Regions from separate parts of the Flavobacterium chungangense LMG 26729 genome, predicted to be linked through region 2. Evidence: riboswitches for the same ligand, from Rfam matches in the RefSeq annotation. Region 2 holds a riboswitch; the other holds the start of a gene.
What was found. Region 2 has a riboswitch for S-adenosylmethionine ahead of JE46_RS05795 (homocysteine S-methyltransferase family protein). Riboswitches for the same ligand answer to the same signal wherever they lie in the genome.
Positions count from the first base shown of each region.

Region 1: it holds a riboswitch for S-adenosylmethionine, as region 2 does, so the genes downstream of both, JE46_RS00450 (SusC/RagA family TonB-linked outer membrane protein) here and JE46_RS05795 (homocysteine S-methyltransferase family protein) in region 2, are expected to answer to the same signal.

Region 1 covers NZ_JASY01000001.1:98,314-106,362, forward strand. The annotation lists gene JE46_RS00445 (pectinesterase family protein) at 1-2,678, shown strand, start outside; SAM riboswitch class I at 3,012-3,111, shown strand; gene JE46_RS00450 (SusC/RagA family TonB-linked outer membrane protein) at 3,364-6,534, shown strand; gene JE46_RS00455 (RagB/SusD family nutrient uptake outer membrane protein) at 6,552-8,009, shown strand.
Region 2 covers NZ_JASY01000002.1:592,900-600,948, forward strand. The annotation lists gene JE46_RS05775 (HEPN domain-containing protein) at 1-1,768, shown strand, start outside; gene cobA (uroporphyrinogen-III C-methyltransferase) at 1,761-2,537, shown strand; gene JE46_RS05785 (precorrin-2 dehydrogenase/sirohydrochlorin ferrochelatase family protein) at 2,728-3,309, shown strand; gene JE46_RS05790 (NAD(P)/FAD-dependent oxidoreductase) at 3,506-4,558, shown strand; gene JE46_RS24615 (hypothetical protein) at 4,780-4,908, shown strand; SAM riboswitch class I at 5,123-5,236, shown strand; gene JE46_RS05795 (homocysteine S-methyltransferase family protein) at 5,502-6,506, shown strand; gene JE46_RS05800 (hypothetical protein) at 6,568-7,239, shown strand; gene metH (methionine synthase) at 7,481-8,049, shown strand, end outside.

The DNA of each region.
Region 1 (8,049 bases), on a different contig from region 2:
GCCCATGGGGAGGATATGCATCGGTTACCTATATGAACACCAGTATGACTAACGCTATTAAGGCAGTAGGATGGAATGACTGGGGTAATGCTGCCAATCAGGCTACAGCACGTTTTGCAGAATACAGTAACTCAGGAGCCGGTTATGTTCCGTCTTCAAGAGTTTTATGGGCAAAAAAATTAAGTGTTGCTCAAGCGGCCTCTTATACAAAATTAAATGTTTTAAAAGCAAATAATGCCAATCCACAGGTTACCGATAACTGGAATCCTGATACGATCATTAATTCTGTTACATTAGGAGCTGCATTAATAAAACACGGAGCTGGAGGTTCTAGTCAAACTGTAGCAATAAATACTGCTATTACAGGCTTTTATTATAACTGGGAAAACGCTGCCACAGTAACAGTATCAGGATTGCCATCTGGAATCAATGCGGCTATAGATAATTCGGCTAAAACTATAACCTTCAGTGGGAAACCAACTGTGAGTGGCACTTTTAACTATACAATTACCACAGTTGGCGGGACTCCAAATGCTACAAAATCAGGAACTTTAACAGTTACAGCATCGACTCAAAAGGCTACTGCGGCTCTAGCGGTTACTTCACCGGCATTTCCGGGTGCCGAAGGTTTTGGACGTTACACCAGTGGAGGTCGTGGCGGACAGGTAATCTATGTTACCAATCTAAATGATTCAGGTGCAGGAAGTTTAAGGGCAGCCGTTACGGCAACAGGAGCGAGAACAGTACTGTTTAAAGTATCCGGAATCATCGCGCTTAATTCAGATTTAAGAATCAATAATGGGAATATTACAATAGCTGGTCAGACTGCCCCGGGTGATGGAATCTGTCTGAAAAATTACTCAGTAAATGTAGATGCTGATAATGTTATCATTAGATATATTCGTTTCCGTATGGGCGACCAGGCACAGCATGAAGGGGATGCCATTGGAGGCAGAAATCATAAAAACATTATTATTGACCACTGTTCTATGAGCTGGAGTACAGACGAATGTGCTTCATTTTACGACAATGAAAACTTTACTATGCAGTGGTGCATGATGTCTGAAAGTTTGCGTGTGTCTGTTCACGACAAAGGAACTCATGGTTACGGTGGAATTTGGGGAGGAAAAAAAGCCTCGTTTCATCACAACATGCTGGCTCATCATGATAGTCGTAATGCCCGTTTTTGTGGAAGCAGATACTCGGCACTTCCTAATCTCGAGATGGTTGATTTTAGAAATAATGTTGTTTATAACTGGGGCGGTAACAGTGCTTATGCTGCTGAAGGAGGGTCGTATAATCTTACCAATAATTATTACAAAGCAGGTCCCGCAACAGCTTCAGGAGTAAACGACCGAATTATTTCTCCCAGTGCGGATGATGGATCTAACTCTCAGCCAGCAGGTGTCTGGGGTAGTTTTTATGTCAATGGAAATTATACTACTGCAAATTCAACTACTTCTGGCGATAACTGGAATGGCGTCGATCCTAATCCATCTTCAAAAAGTAAAACGGAGCTCCGTGTAAATACTGAATATAATTTTGGTGAAATGACCACACATTCTGCAACAAATGCCTACAACAGAGTATTAGCTTACGTAGGAGCAAGCTTTAAGCGTGATGCCGTGGACAGTAGAATAATATCAGAAGCAACTAATGGAACCTTTACTTATACTGGTTCAAATGGAAGTACTAAAGGTCTCATTGATACACAATCTGATGTTGGAGGCTGGCCAGCCTACAATTCTACTACAGCACCTACGGATACTGATAATGACGGAATGCCGGATAGCTGGGAAAATACCAATGGTTTAAATAGCAATAATATTTCAGACGGAACAGCCTATACACTGAACGCTGTATATACTAATCTGGAAGTGTACATTAATGGATTAGTAGCAGCTATTACTTCCGGTCAAAAACAAAATGGAACTGCTAACTATACAGATCCGGTTGCAGCAAATACTGAAATTTCGATCAATGAAAACGAAACGGGTTTCTGTGTTGTTGAAGGAACAATAGACAATAATAATGCGGGATATCAGGGTACTGGTTTTGCCAATGCTAATAATGCAGTCGGTGCAGGAATTGAATGGTCTGTGAATACTGCTTCCGGAAATTATATCCTTCGGTGGAGATATTCTAATGGAGGCACTACTTCAAGAGGCGCTAAAATAATTGTAGATGGCGTTACTCTGGCTACAGCAGCTTTTAATGCTACAACCAATTGGACAACCTGGGCCGAAAATTCAAGTTCTTTAGTTACAATAGCGCTTTCTTCGGGTACTCATACCATAAGATTAGAAGCGACTACAGCATCAGGTTTGGCTAACATTGATAAGATAGAAGTAGAAGGGATTAATCCTACTGCAGTTAGTTGTAGCAGTACATCCAAAAATACTGTTTCTGAGAGTACGCTTGATATGGCTGTTGAAGAGATTAAGACTGAAGTGAAAATATACCCTGTACCATTCAAAAATGAATTTTATATAGATTTTGGAACTATTGGAAAGGCCAAACAGATTTCGATATTCAATATGCTTGGACAACAAATTTACGAAATAAACGAAATTACAGATAGAACTGTAAAAGTGAACGTGAATGCCAGTGCTGGTACTTATGTAGTTAAGATATTGACTGACAAGGGTATCATAAATAAAACCATTATCAAAGAATAAGTTTTTATAAGCTTAAGTACTTTTTTTGTTAACCCTGTCAGAAGCTAAAATTTCGGATAGGGTTTTTTATTAATTTTCATAAACATTATTTAATATCTGGGAGCAAGTGAATATTAAAAAGTAAAACATACTGGGTATCTAAATTTTCCAAATATTGAATAAAGCATGAATATTCTGTGTAAAATAATAAAATCTACTTTTTTTAAATATGAATAAGTATTTGTCATACAGTTAATTAATTTTTTTATGAATTATTTTTTTTAAAAACATTTTTAAACTATACTAATTATATAGAATTAATATATATATTTGCCAAGTAGAAAATTTCTACATGACTTATCCAGAAAGACTGAGGGAATAGGCCCGATGATGTCTTAGCAACCTGTTGCTAAATAAGGTGCTAAATCCTTCCGCTACGGTGGACAGATAAGAAAGATTTCCTTAGAAAATCTGAATAAGGTCATTATTATTAAATCTTTTATCACTGACATGAAAACTGAGCTATTATTTTTAAATGCCCATTCCAAACAATTTAATCTGCTTTTAAAAGAAGACTATTCTAAAGTTTTCCGAATGCAAAGTCTTTAGTCTTTTTATACCCAGTCCTGTTTTATCAGCATTATTGATAGGCCATTTCAACATCGGCCCGGGGATTACTATATCCAATTTTTAAAAACAAAATTCAATGAAAAAAATCTTACTAGTTTTAATTTTTTTGTTCAGCATACTTCCTGGAAGGCTTAGCGCACAGGATCGAACGATAAACGGAACCGTCAGGGGTTCTGATAACGGAGAGCCTTTGCCGGGAGCTACAATTATTGCGACACAAAGTGGTAAATCAGCTGTAGCTGATAGCAATGGAAAATTTTCTCTATCAATAACAAAAGAAGATAAGGTATTGTCGATCAATTATATTGGTTATGAACCGCTTGAAAAAAATACAGGTTCCTCATTTAATGACATAAGACTTATACCGTCTAATACAGCTTTAAAAGAAGTGCTTGTAGTAGGTTATGGTACGCAAAGCAAAAAAGAATTTACAGGTTCAGCTGCAAGAATTACGTCTAAAACCATTAAAGATATTCCGGTTCAAAGTTTTGAGCAGGCACTGATTGGGAAGGCAGCTGGAGTAAATGTTTCTAACCCGAGCGGGGTTTTAAATGATGCTCCGGTAATCAGAATTCGTGGGGTAAATTCAATTTCCTTAAGCACATCTCCTTTAATTGTTATTGATGGTATTCCGGTTAATTCCGGCGATGTGTCCACAACAAATTCTGTTGCCAATAACCCACTTTCAGATATAAACCCGGCAGATATTGAATCTATTGATGTTTTAAAAGATGCGGCATCAACCTCAATTTACGGCTCGCGTGCTGCAGGTGGAGTTATTTTAGTGACTACCAAAAAAGGAAAAGCAGGTAAAACTAAAGTTACCTACGATAGTTGGGTTGGAATTACCAGAGCTACCCGATTACCGGATCTTCTGAATAATACACAATACGAAGACATAAAAAATGAAGCGGTACTTAACAGCAAAATATTAAGTGGCAACGAAAATAATGCTGCTGTAGCATCAGCACTTTTTTTTCCGTCTTTTAATGCCGATGGTTCACGTGTTAATACAAGTTGGAAGGATCAGGTGTACCGTGATGCAGTTTCTCAAAATCATAATATCAGTATTTCGGGAGGAACAGATAAAACCAGATATTTTTTCTCAACGAATTATTCTAAACAAGAAGGAATTACAAAGGATAATGAATTCGAGAGAAAAGGAGCTAGGTTTAATATCGATCATGATGTAAACAGATGGCTTAAATTGGGTGGAAATCTTTCGTATAACAATACCTTTAATCAGGCGCAAAATACGGGTTCATTAAGCAGCAGTGGTTTATTGCTGATTGGTGCTGCACGTTTGGCTTTTGCACTCCCTCCAAACGTTGCTGTTTATAATAATGAAGGAACATATAATTTAAGTCCTACAGGTACAACAAGTCCGGGAAATAACTTATTTACCAATACATTATGGCACCCCGGAGCCTTGTTTGATAACAGTAAGCATACAAGTTCTAACGATCATTTTGTTGGAAACGTTCACGCAACGATTACCTTTTTTGATGGATTTAAATTTGACAGTAATTACGGAATCGACAGATTAAGAGCAGAAAATATCTCGTATTTAAGTCCAAATCTTGGGTCTTCTGCTTTTGCAACAGGCGGCTCTTCAACTAATATTTCTATTCTAAGAAATAATTACAATTTTACAAATAGCCTTTCTTTTGACAGACGTTTTGGTGAAAACCATCATATTGCTGCATTGGCTGGTTACGATGTTCAGAAATTCGAAAATTCATCCTGGGGAGCTAATCAAACTAATGTTTCAGATCCTTTTTTTGAAAATTACCAGGGAACCTGGGGTACAATCCGTTCATCTGGAAACGGTTTGTCCGAAAGACTTTTTCAGTCTTCTTTCTTTAGGCTATCCTATGATTACGCAGGGAAATATTTCATTACAGGAAATTTCAGAAAAGATGGAAATTCAGCTTTGGGCGTAAACAGTAAATATGGAAACTTTGGAGGAATATCTGCCGGATGGTCTGTAAGTGAGGAATCCTTCTTTAAAAATAGTGGAATTATTGATTATGTAAGTTCACTTAAGTTAAAAGGAAGCTGGGGAAGAGTGGGTAACGGAAACCTTTCATCAGCATATGCCTCACAAAATCTTTATGGTGCATCAATTTACGGAACAGCTGCAACCTGGGCAATTTCTCAGGCAGGCAATGAAGACTTGGGATGGGAAACCAGTGACCAGACAAACATTGGTCTTGAAGCAGGCTTCTTTAAAGACCGATTACAATTATCAGCAGATTATTTCAATAATGATGTAAACGGATTGATCTTAAGTACTCCGCAATCACCTTCAAAAGGAATTCCGGGAGATGCTATTCTTTCAAACGTTGGGGCAATGTATAACAGAGGTATTGAGCTTGGATTGAACGCAACAATAGCAAATTCTGCAGATTTTCAATGGAAAGCTTCTTTCAACTACACGCATGTGAAGAACAAAGTTACGGCTCTTGCCGAAGGAAATACAGACATTATTGGTTATACACAGGTAACGACAGAAGCCAATAACATTACAAGAGTAGGTTATTCCGCGGGAAGTCTTTATGGTGCTGTAACAGGAGGTGTAAATCCGGATAACGGACGCAGAATCTTCATTAACAAAAATGGAGAAAAAGTACAATACAGTGCTGCAGTTCCTTCCGGACAAAGCAACTGGACCTATTTAGACGGAACAACTGCAGCCGCAATTACAGTTTCAGATTATCAGGTTTTGGGTAACGCACTACCGGTTTGGTATGGAGGCTTAACAAATAATCTACAATATAAAGCATTTGATTTTACAGTAGGTTTCACGTATTCTGGTGGTAATAAAGTGATGAACAATACAAGAGGAACACTTTTAGATCAGCGTTTTTATAACAACTCAACAGATGTTTTAAACCGTTGGACAACACCTGGACAGGTAACCAATATTCCGAGATTGGTTTATAACGATGTGATCTCAAACGGATCCAGCGGATATGCTATTTCTGATAATGCAGAAAAAGCCGATTTCCTGAGATTGCAGCAATTAACAATTGGTTTTTCGCTTCCAGGAAATATCCTTGAAAAAGCAGAATTATCATCCGTTAGATTGTATTTACAGGCAACCAATCTTTTCCTGATTACTTCTTATACAGGATCTGATCCGGAGACTTCTTCAAACGGATCTTCAACAACGTCTATGGGAGTCGAAAAAAACTCTGTAGGACAAGGAAAAACGTTCACATTTGGTCTTAACGTCGCTTTTTAATACTTAATAAAAATACCATGAAGATATATTTAAAATCACACAGAAAATCAATTGCAACTATATTGCTGCTCACCGGAATATTGTTTACTTCTTGTGAAAACAACGAAGATCTGAACATAGCGCCGGAAACCACCGTTTCAGACAAAGACATTTTTAAAACTCCGGCAAGAATCGAAGGTTTGGTAAACGGAATTTACAAAGCATTTAAAGGTGCCAGTTTGTACGGCGGCCGTATCCTTTTATATCAGGATCAGAAAGGAGAAGATTTTATCAACATTACAGCAAATAATTTTACAGGTTACGAAAGCTGGAACAACTCGTATAGCTCTGGTTCAAATGATGTCAACAATCTTTGGGGACAAGCGTATTCAGCGATCAATAATGCCAATATTCTGATTGAAGGTTTAGCGGTAAATCAAGGTGTCATTACGGAGCAAAAAGCAAAAGAATATATAGGTGAAGCCAAATTAGTAAGGGCTTTGGCGTATTACACTTTGGTTATCAATTTCGGACAGCCTTATAATAAAGATGCCGGCGCTTCAAAAGGTGTTCCATTGCGTTTAAAAGCAGAAACCGGTCCTGCCAATAATGATCTTGCAAGAAGTACTGTTGCAGAAATTTATACGCAGATTTTAAAAGATTTAGACGATGCCGAAGCAGCACTGCCACAAAGTTATTCAACTGCAGATTTAAATACAACAAGAGCACATGTAAGCACAGCAATTGCCATAAAAACAAGAGTTTATCTTACGCAGAATAATTGGGCAAAAGTAATTGAAGAGGCAAAAAAAATGGTACCACAGACACAAGCACCGTTTTCTACAACTGCCAGTGATGTAAAACACGCTTTACAGCCGGATATTACGGTTGTATTTTCTTCGAATTATGCAACGGTTGAATCTATTTTTAGTATTCCGATGAGCAGTTTGGATTCTCAGACAGGTCAGTCTTCTATCGCTTATATCTACAATACCAATTTGGAATATTATTTAAATCCAACAGGAATTTTGGGCGATACTCAATGGAGATCGAGTGATAAACGACGTGACTTAACGAGAACATTGTCAGGAAAACAATACTTTAAAAAATATGCAAAACCATCACCGTTTTTAGATTATATCCCTGTTATCAGATATTCAGAAGTATTACTGAATTATGCGGAAGCCGCTGCTAAAACCGGAAACCTGACACTTGCCGCTAATCTTTTAACCGCAGTTCATCAACGTTCTGATGCTTCTTATGCCTTTTCCGGAACTGTTACTTCAGATCCGAATCTTCTGATTGAAGCCATTTGGAAAGAGCGCCGAATCGAATTATTGGGAGAAGGTTTCCGCGGACCGGATTTGCTTAGAAACCTGCAAACACTTCCGGCTAAAGGAGATAATAAGCTACAAACACCTGCTGTTCCTTCTTCTGCTGTTAATTATATTTTTCCACCGGCTAATACCGAATTGGCGGTTAATAAATTGTACTAAATAAAATACCATTGACAAAGTTTCACTTAAAATCAAATAC
Region 2 (8,049 bases):
GGCTAATTTAGCTAAGGACGATATTACATTAAGAGAAGCTTGTGGAAACACAGTTAGAAATATTACAGGAAGTGAATTGGCTGGTGTAGACGTAAACGAACCGTTTGATGTAACACCTTATGCACACGGAATGTTCCAGTACTTATTAAGAAACCCAATCTGTCAGGAAATGGGACGTAAATTCAAAATTTCGTTCTCATCTTCAGACGAAGATACGGCGTTGAGTTATTTACACGATTTAGGATTTATTCCAAAAATTAAAGACGGACAACATGGATTTAAAGTAGTTTTTGGAGGAGGTTTAGGTTCTCAGCCAGCACATGCCGAATTACTTTCAGAGTTTATTCCCGTTAACGAAATCATCCCAACAGCAGAAGGAATCATTCGTATTTTCGACAGATACGGTGAACGTGCAAAAAGAATGAAAGCACGTATGAAATTCTTAATCAAAGAGATCGGAAAAGATGTTTTTCTTGATTTAGTTGAAAAAGAGAAAAAAGCAATCGCTTTTGAAACATATGAAATTGATACAACCGCTTTTGACGGACCAATTCCGGAACCTTTATTGGAAGTTCCACAGGTAACTATTGATGATACTGCTGCTTATGAAGCATGGAAAGCATCAAACGTAATCGCTCAAAAACAGGCAGGTTATTATGCTATCGGAATCAAAATTTTATTAGGTGATTTTTACACAGATAAAGCGAGGTTATTAGCAGATTTGATTAAAAATTACGGAGCCAATGAATTACGTTTTTCATTGCGTCAAAATATTGTGATTCGTCATATAAAAGAAGCCAATTTGCCTTTCTTTTATCAGGAATTAGCCAAATTAGATATGGTAGCTTTAGGTTACAATACTATAGGTGATATCACTGCGTGCCCGGGTACTGATACTTGTAATTTGGGGATTGCGAGCAGTACCGGAATTGCAGAAGAATTAGAAAAAGTAATCAAAGCAGAATATCCGCAATACAGCAATAACAGCGAAATTGAAATCAAAATCTCTGGTTGTATGAATGCCTGCGGACAGCATAATATGTCTGCAATAGGATTTCAGGGAATGTCTATCAACTCAGGAAAATTAGTGGCTCCGGCTTTACAGGTTTTATTAGGAGGCGGACGTCTAGGAAACGGAGAAGGACGTTTTGCTGATAAAGTAATTAAAATTCCAAGCCGTAGAGGACCAGACGCATTAAGAACTATTTTAAATGATTTTGATGCTAATGGAAACGGAGACAAATTCCTTAATTATTATGATGCTAAAGGAGAGAAATATTTCTATGAAATCTTAAAACCTTTTGCAGATGTAACCAATTTAACTGAAGCCGATTTTATTGACTGGGGTAACGCAGATAACTATGTAAAAGCGGTTGGAGTTGGAGAATGTGCCGGAGTTGTAATTGATTTAGTGGCTACTTTGTTGTTAGAAGCTAAAGATAAACTGACTTTCGCACAGGAATCTTTCGACGAAGGAAAATGGGCTGATGCAATCTATCACGCTTATGCAGGATTTGTTAACGGTGCAAAAGCATTGTTGCTTTCAGAAAACCAAAAAACAAACAACCATGCAGGAATCGTAGATTTATTTGATACTGTTTTTGTTGAAAGTGCTAAAATTGGATTGCCAACAACGTTCAAAGAATTGGTTTATCAAATCAATAAAAATGAACCAATAGAAGCATTCGCAAAACAATATATTGAAGAAGGAATTGCATTTTTTGCGATAATTGAAAAATACAGAGCACAGGAATTAGCAAATGCATAATACTATAAAACCAAAAGTAACTTTAGTCGGTGCAGGTCCCGGCGATCCGGAATTGCTTACACTGAAAGGAGCAAAAGCACTGGCTGAAGCGAATGTGGTTTTGTATGATGCCTTGGTAAATGATGAAATTTTAGGCCACGCTCCTAAAAATGCGATCAGAATTTTTGTTGGAAAAAGAATTGGAGATCATGTTTATTCGCAGGATCAGATCAATCAGTTGATTGTGGATAATGCGCTGACGTATGGAAATGTAGTTCGTTTAAAAGGTGGAGATCCGTTTATTTTTGGAAGAGGAAGTGAAGAAATAGAATTCGCAGAAAGTTTCGGAATCGAGACAGTTGTAATTCCGGGAATTTCTTCTGTAGTAGCTGTTCCGGCAAGTAAGGGAATTTCGATTACAAAGAGAGGAGTTTCAGAAAGCTTTTGGGCCATTACAGGAACAACTTCAGACAGGAGATTATCAGCAGATGTAGCTTTGGCAGCACAATCATCAGCAACAGTTGTGATTTTGATGGGAATGCACAAATTGCCTCAAATTGTTGAATTGTTTCAGCAGGAAAACAAAGGCAATTTGCCCGTAGCGATTATTCAAAACGGAACAACAAAGGAGGAGAAAACAGGTGTTGGAACAGTTGATTCGATTTTAGAAATTGTAAAAGAACAAAATCTAAGTTCACCGGCAATTATTGTTTTGGGAGAAGTAGTTCGCGAAAGCAATAAGTTAAAAGGTTTTTACGAAGAGTTTCTATTAAAAGAAAATGTTTCGTAGAGTCGGGTTTCAAACCCGACTTTTAACAAAGAAATAGTTGGTATAAAAGTTTCTTAGGAACGACAAATATTGTAGCGTCGGATTTTAATCCGATGGAAGCATGACGATAACGGGTAGAATATAAAATCAGATTTTTTAATCTGATCGAAATATAAATCATCTAATTTTGGCTGGATGAAAATAAATTAAAATGGAACAAAACGAATTATATCCGATATTCTTAAAACTTCATAATCTGAATGTACTGATTGTGGGTGGCGGAAATGTAGGACTGGAAAAACTTTCTTTTTTACTAAAATCGAGTCCAAATGCCAATGTTGAGGTAGTTGCGCCCGACTTTCATTTAGAAATAAAAGTATTGGCTGAAAATCATCCTTCAATTAAACTGACAGAAGCTAAGTTCAAAAAGAAAATGCTCAAAAAGCGTCACATGGTTATCGCTTGTACGGATGATTTAGAAGTTAATAAAAGAGTGTATGATTTAGCCAGAAAGCGTTATCTGATTTGCAATATTGCAGATACACCTGATTTATGTGATTATTATCTTGGTGGAATCGTAACAAAAGGAAATGTAAAAATTGCGATTTCGACCAACGGAAAATCACCAACAACAGCCAAAAGGCTAAGAGAATTTTTTGAAGAAGTAATTCCGGAAGATATCAATTCAATGGTCGAAAACCTAAACGAATATAGAAAAACGCTAAAGGGCGATTTTGAAGATAAAGTAAAGAAGATGAATGAAATAACAGCTTCTTTGAGAAATAGAGAATAACAAAAAAGTTCCGGAGGAACGACCGATTTTGTAGTGTCTTTTTTTTACCAGATGTAAACGAATGAACGAAATTACCGGTTCGTTAAAAAATAAAGAGTAAAAAGTTTCGCAAGGAAATGAATGATAAAAATCATTGAAATTAGAATAAATTATTCGTTTCTTTGTATTATTAAGAATGATTATAAACAACACCATAATGATTAAAACAGATATACTTATAATTGGAGCAGGACCAACAGGTTTATTTGCCGTTTTCGAGGCAGGATTATTAAAATTAAAATGCCATATTTTGGATGCTTTGCCACAACCTGGCGGACAACTTTCAGAATTATATCCAAAAAAGCCAATCTATGATATTCCTGGATTTCCAGAAGTTTTGGCAGGTGATTTGGTGGATGGACTGATGGAGCAAATTAAACAATTTGAACCAGGTTTTACCTTAGGTGAGCGTGCCGAAACAATCGAAAAGCAAGAAGACGGAAGTTTTATTGTAACGTCAAATAAAGGGAAGAAATTCCATGCACCTGTAATTGCAATTGCAGGAGGTTTAGGAAGTTTCGAACCAAGAAAACCTCTTATTGAAGATATCGAATTTTATGAAGATAAAGGTGTAAAATACTTTATCAAAAATCCTGAGAAATTCAGAGATAAAAGAGTAGTGATTGCTGGTGGAGGAGATTCAGCATTAGACTGGAGTATTTTCCTTGCCAATGTAGCTTCAGAAGTAACTTTGATTCACCGTAGAAATGAATTCAGAGGAGCTTTAGATTCTGTAGAAAAAGTGCAGGAATTAAAAACTGCCGGAAAAATCAAATTGATCACACCGGCTGAGGTAATCGGGATCAATGGTGCTGAACACGTAGAATCTTTGGATATCGAAGAAAACGGAGCACACCGTAAAATCGAAACAGATTTCTTTATTCCGCTTTTCGGCTTGACACCTAAATTAGGCCCAATTGGAGACTGGGGATTAGAAATCGAGAAAAACGCGATTAAAGTAAACAATGCATTAGATTACCAAACCAACATTCCGGGAATCTTTGCCATTGGAGATATCAACACTTACCCAGGAAAATTAAAATTAATTCTTTGCGGATTCCACGAAGCGACATTAATGTGTCAGGCAGCATACGGAATCATCAATCCGGGTAAGAAATACGTTTTAAAATACACAACGGTTTCCGGTGTAGACGGTTTTGACGGAACTCGTAAAGAAGCGCCAAAAGCAGTTGTTAAGTCGATAGTTTAAACAAAGCTTCTAAGTTGCTAAGCGACTAAGATTTTAAATATTGAAAGCTCAAACTTTTTAAGTTTGGGCTTTTTTATTGATGTTAATTTAAACTTAGTCTGTAAAAAGTGAGGTAAATTTGCAGTATTAATTTTTTTCAGAAAGAGAAATTTTGATTTTAGCATTTTGAATTACCAATATAAAATACTAACTTTAAGAAAGTATTAAACAAATTATCTATTATGAACAATGACGAACAACTACTAGAAGAAAATTCCAAAGTCGGCAGTGAAATGAAAATGACAGATAATGAATTAACAGATCATCAGGAAGTCATGGATACATTTCTAAAATGGGACAGAAGTTTTTAAACGACCCCATTCTGATCACCTTAATAAGCCCGTAACGCTGGGTTTATAGACTAAGATTTTAAAATCGAAAGCTCAAACTGATACATAGTTTGAGCTTTTTTATTTTAGAAAATTTAAGCATAAAGCCTCAGAACCTTAGTGTTTTAGAATCTTAAAAAAAACTTGCAAGTCGAAAGGCTATTTTGTACCTTTGCGCCGTTCCTAATTTTATTGAAAGTTATCACGAAAGGCCGAGGGAAAGACCCAATGAAACCTTAGCAACCCTTTGCCATAAAGAAGGTGCTACATTCTACTTAATACAACAAAATGTATTCAAGATAGATAACGCAAAATACACTACGTATTTCTCAAAAACTTTTCTGACAACTTACAATATTCTGAAACAGATTCAGTATTTCGAGCGAATCATTGGCGCATTTTTGCAGTCAAAGTTCCCGCTGTATGCTATATCTTTTATTCTGAACTCCAGAATAAAAGGATATCACACCCATCGGAGCTAATTAGCCGACAATAGTGAACTTTTGGAATTAATAATGAATTAAAAACTTAGCATTTAGAACTTTAGAATCTTTAGCGGCTAAAACAAAATAAATATGTCGATTACAATTCAGGAAGCAATCAAAAAAAATATCCTAATCCTTGACGGAGCAATGGGAACCATGTTACAACGCTACAACTTCTCAGAAGAAGATTTTCGTGGCGAACGTTTCAAAGATTTTCCGCATCCGTTAAAAGGCAATAACGATTTATTATCCCTCACACAGCCACAGGCAATTCGTGATGTACACGCTGCCTATTATGAAGCTGGAGCGGATATCGTAGAAACAAACACATTCTCCGGAACTACAATCGGTATGGCTGATTATTTCATGGAAGATCTGGTTTACGAACTCAACTACGAATCGGCTAAAATTGCAAGACAAGTTGCAGATGAATTCACAGCAAAAAATCCGGAAAAACCACGTTTTGTAGCCGGTTCAATCGGGCCGACAAACCGTACAGCAAGTATGTCACCAGATGTAAACGATCCGGGTTACAGAGCCGTAACTTTCGACGATTTAAGAATTGCATACAAACAACAGGTAGAAGCTTTAATGGACGGAGGCTGCGATTTACTTTTAGTAGAAACAATTTTCGACACGTTAAACGCAAAAGCAGCACTTTTTGCGATCGAAGAAGTAAAAGACGAACGTAATCTGGATATTCCGATCATGGTTTCAGGAACAATTACTGATGCCTCAGGAAGAACGCTTTCCGGGCAAACGGTTGAAGCTTTTCTGATTTCAGTTTCGCATATTCCGTTGTTAAGTGTCGGATTCAATTGCGCTCTTGGAGCCGATTTGTTGAAACCGTATTTAAAAACATTAGCGCACAATACAAGTTTTAATGTTTCGGCACATCCAAATGCAGGATTGCCAAATGCTTTCGGACAATATGATGAAACACCAGAACAGACTCAGGCATTCATTAAAGAATATTTAGAAGACAATTTGATCAATATTATTGGTGGGTGCTGTGGAACAACTCCGGATCATATTCGATTAATGGCAGAAGTTGCGAAGGATTATAAGCCGAGAGTGGCTCCGGTTATCGGGTAACGATTTCCTGAAAGGTTTTTAAAACCTTTTAGGTATACTTGAGAATTTTAAAATATAAATTATGGATAATTTACAGGTTTCGGATAATAGCATGAGTCAACAATTCACACAAGAATTATTGAATCCAAATATTGACCTAGCTACAGATTATTCAGAAATTTATATTGATGATTTAATTCAGAATGAAACATTAAAGGAAATTCCTATTATTAAAACTGTTGTTGGCGTAATTAAAACAGGTATCTCAATAAATAAATTTTTCTTTGCAAAAAAATTGCTGTCTTTTATTAGAGAATTTAATAGTGGACAAATTGATGCCGAAAAAAAAGATAAATTTCAAAAAAAGATAAATGATGATTCTCAGTTTAGAAAAAAATCAACTGAACAAATTATGGTTTGTCTTGATAGATTTAACGATGTAAAAAAGGCTTTGATTTTAGCTAATTTATTTAAGGCATATGTAGAAGAAAAAATTTCGTACGAAAAATTTGTATTTATTTCTATTTCTATGGAAAGATTACATCCACATTCGTATAGTTTTTTTTCAGCTTTGGAAAAAGTAAATTATAAAATAGGCCACGAATTTAAAGGAGAGAGAGATTATGATTCCGAATCATTACTTTTTTCCAGTGGTCTAGCGAAAGAAGGACCGGCAGATTGGTGGAGTGGATTTATGCTAAAAGAAGAAGGGGTTTTACTATATGAATTTGGAATTAAACCTTTAGAGGATTAGACTTTTTCTAAAAATCGGTAAACATAAACGTCTTGTGAAACCGAGTCTGCGTGAGGGATAGAAGTGAAAAGCCCGCAGACCAATGCAGTGATAACGAAATTAACGGATAGCCCGGCCCTTGGGACACGCCCAAAATAATAAACATAAATACCTACAAGGTTTTGAAAACCTTGCAGAAAAAATAAAGAATAAAAAAACTCAGAACCTTAGAATCTCAGGATCTTAGTAACTTAAAAAAAAAATGGCAGAAAAAAGAAGAGACCTTGTATTAGCAGGATTAGAACCGTTGATTATTACGCCCGAAAGTGTTTTTGTAAACATCGGAGAACGTACAAATGTAACAGGTTCGCGAAAATTCCTTCGCTTAATCAAGGAAGAGAAATATGACGAGGCACTTGATATTGCAAGACAACAAGTAGAAGGAGGAGCACAGATCATCGATATTAATATGGATGAAGGAATGTTGGACGGTGTAAATGCCATGACCAAATTCCTAAATTTAATTGCTGCAGAACCGGATATTTCAAGAGTGCCGATTATGATCGACAGTTCGAAATGGGAAATTATCGAAGCAGGTCTGAAAGTAGTACAAGGAAAAAGTGTTGTCAACTCGATTTCGTTAAAAGAAGGAGAAGAAAACTTTATTCACCACGCCAAATTAATCAAACGCTACGGAGCTGCGGCCATTATTATGGCTTTTGACGAAGTAGGTCAGGCGGATAATTACGAGCGTCGTGTGGAAATTTGCCAGCGTTCGTATGATATTTTGGTCAACAAAGTTGGTTTTCCTCCACAGGATATTATTTTCGA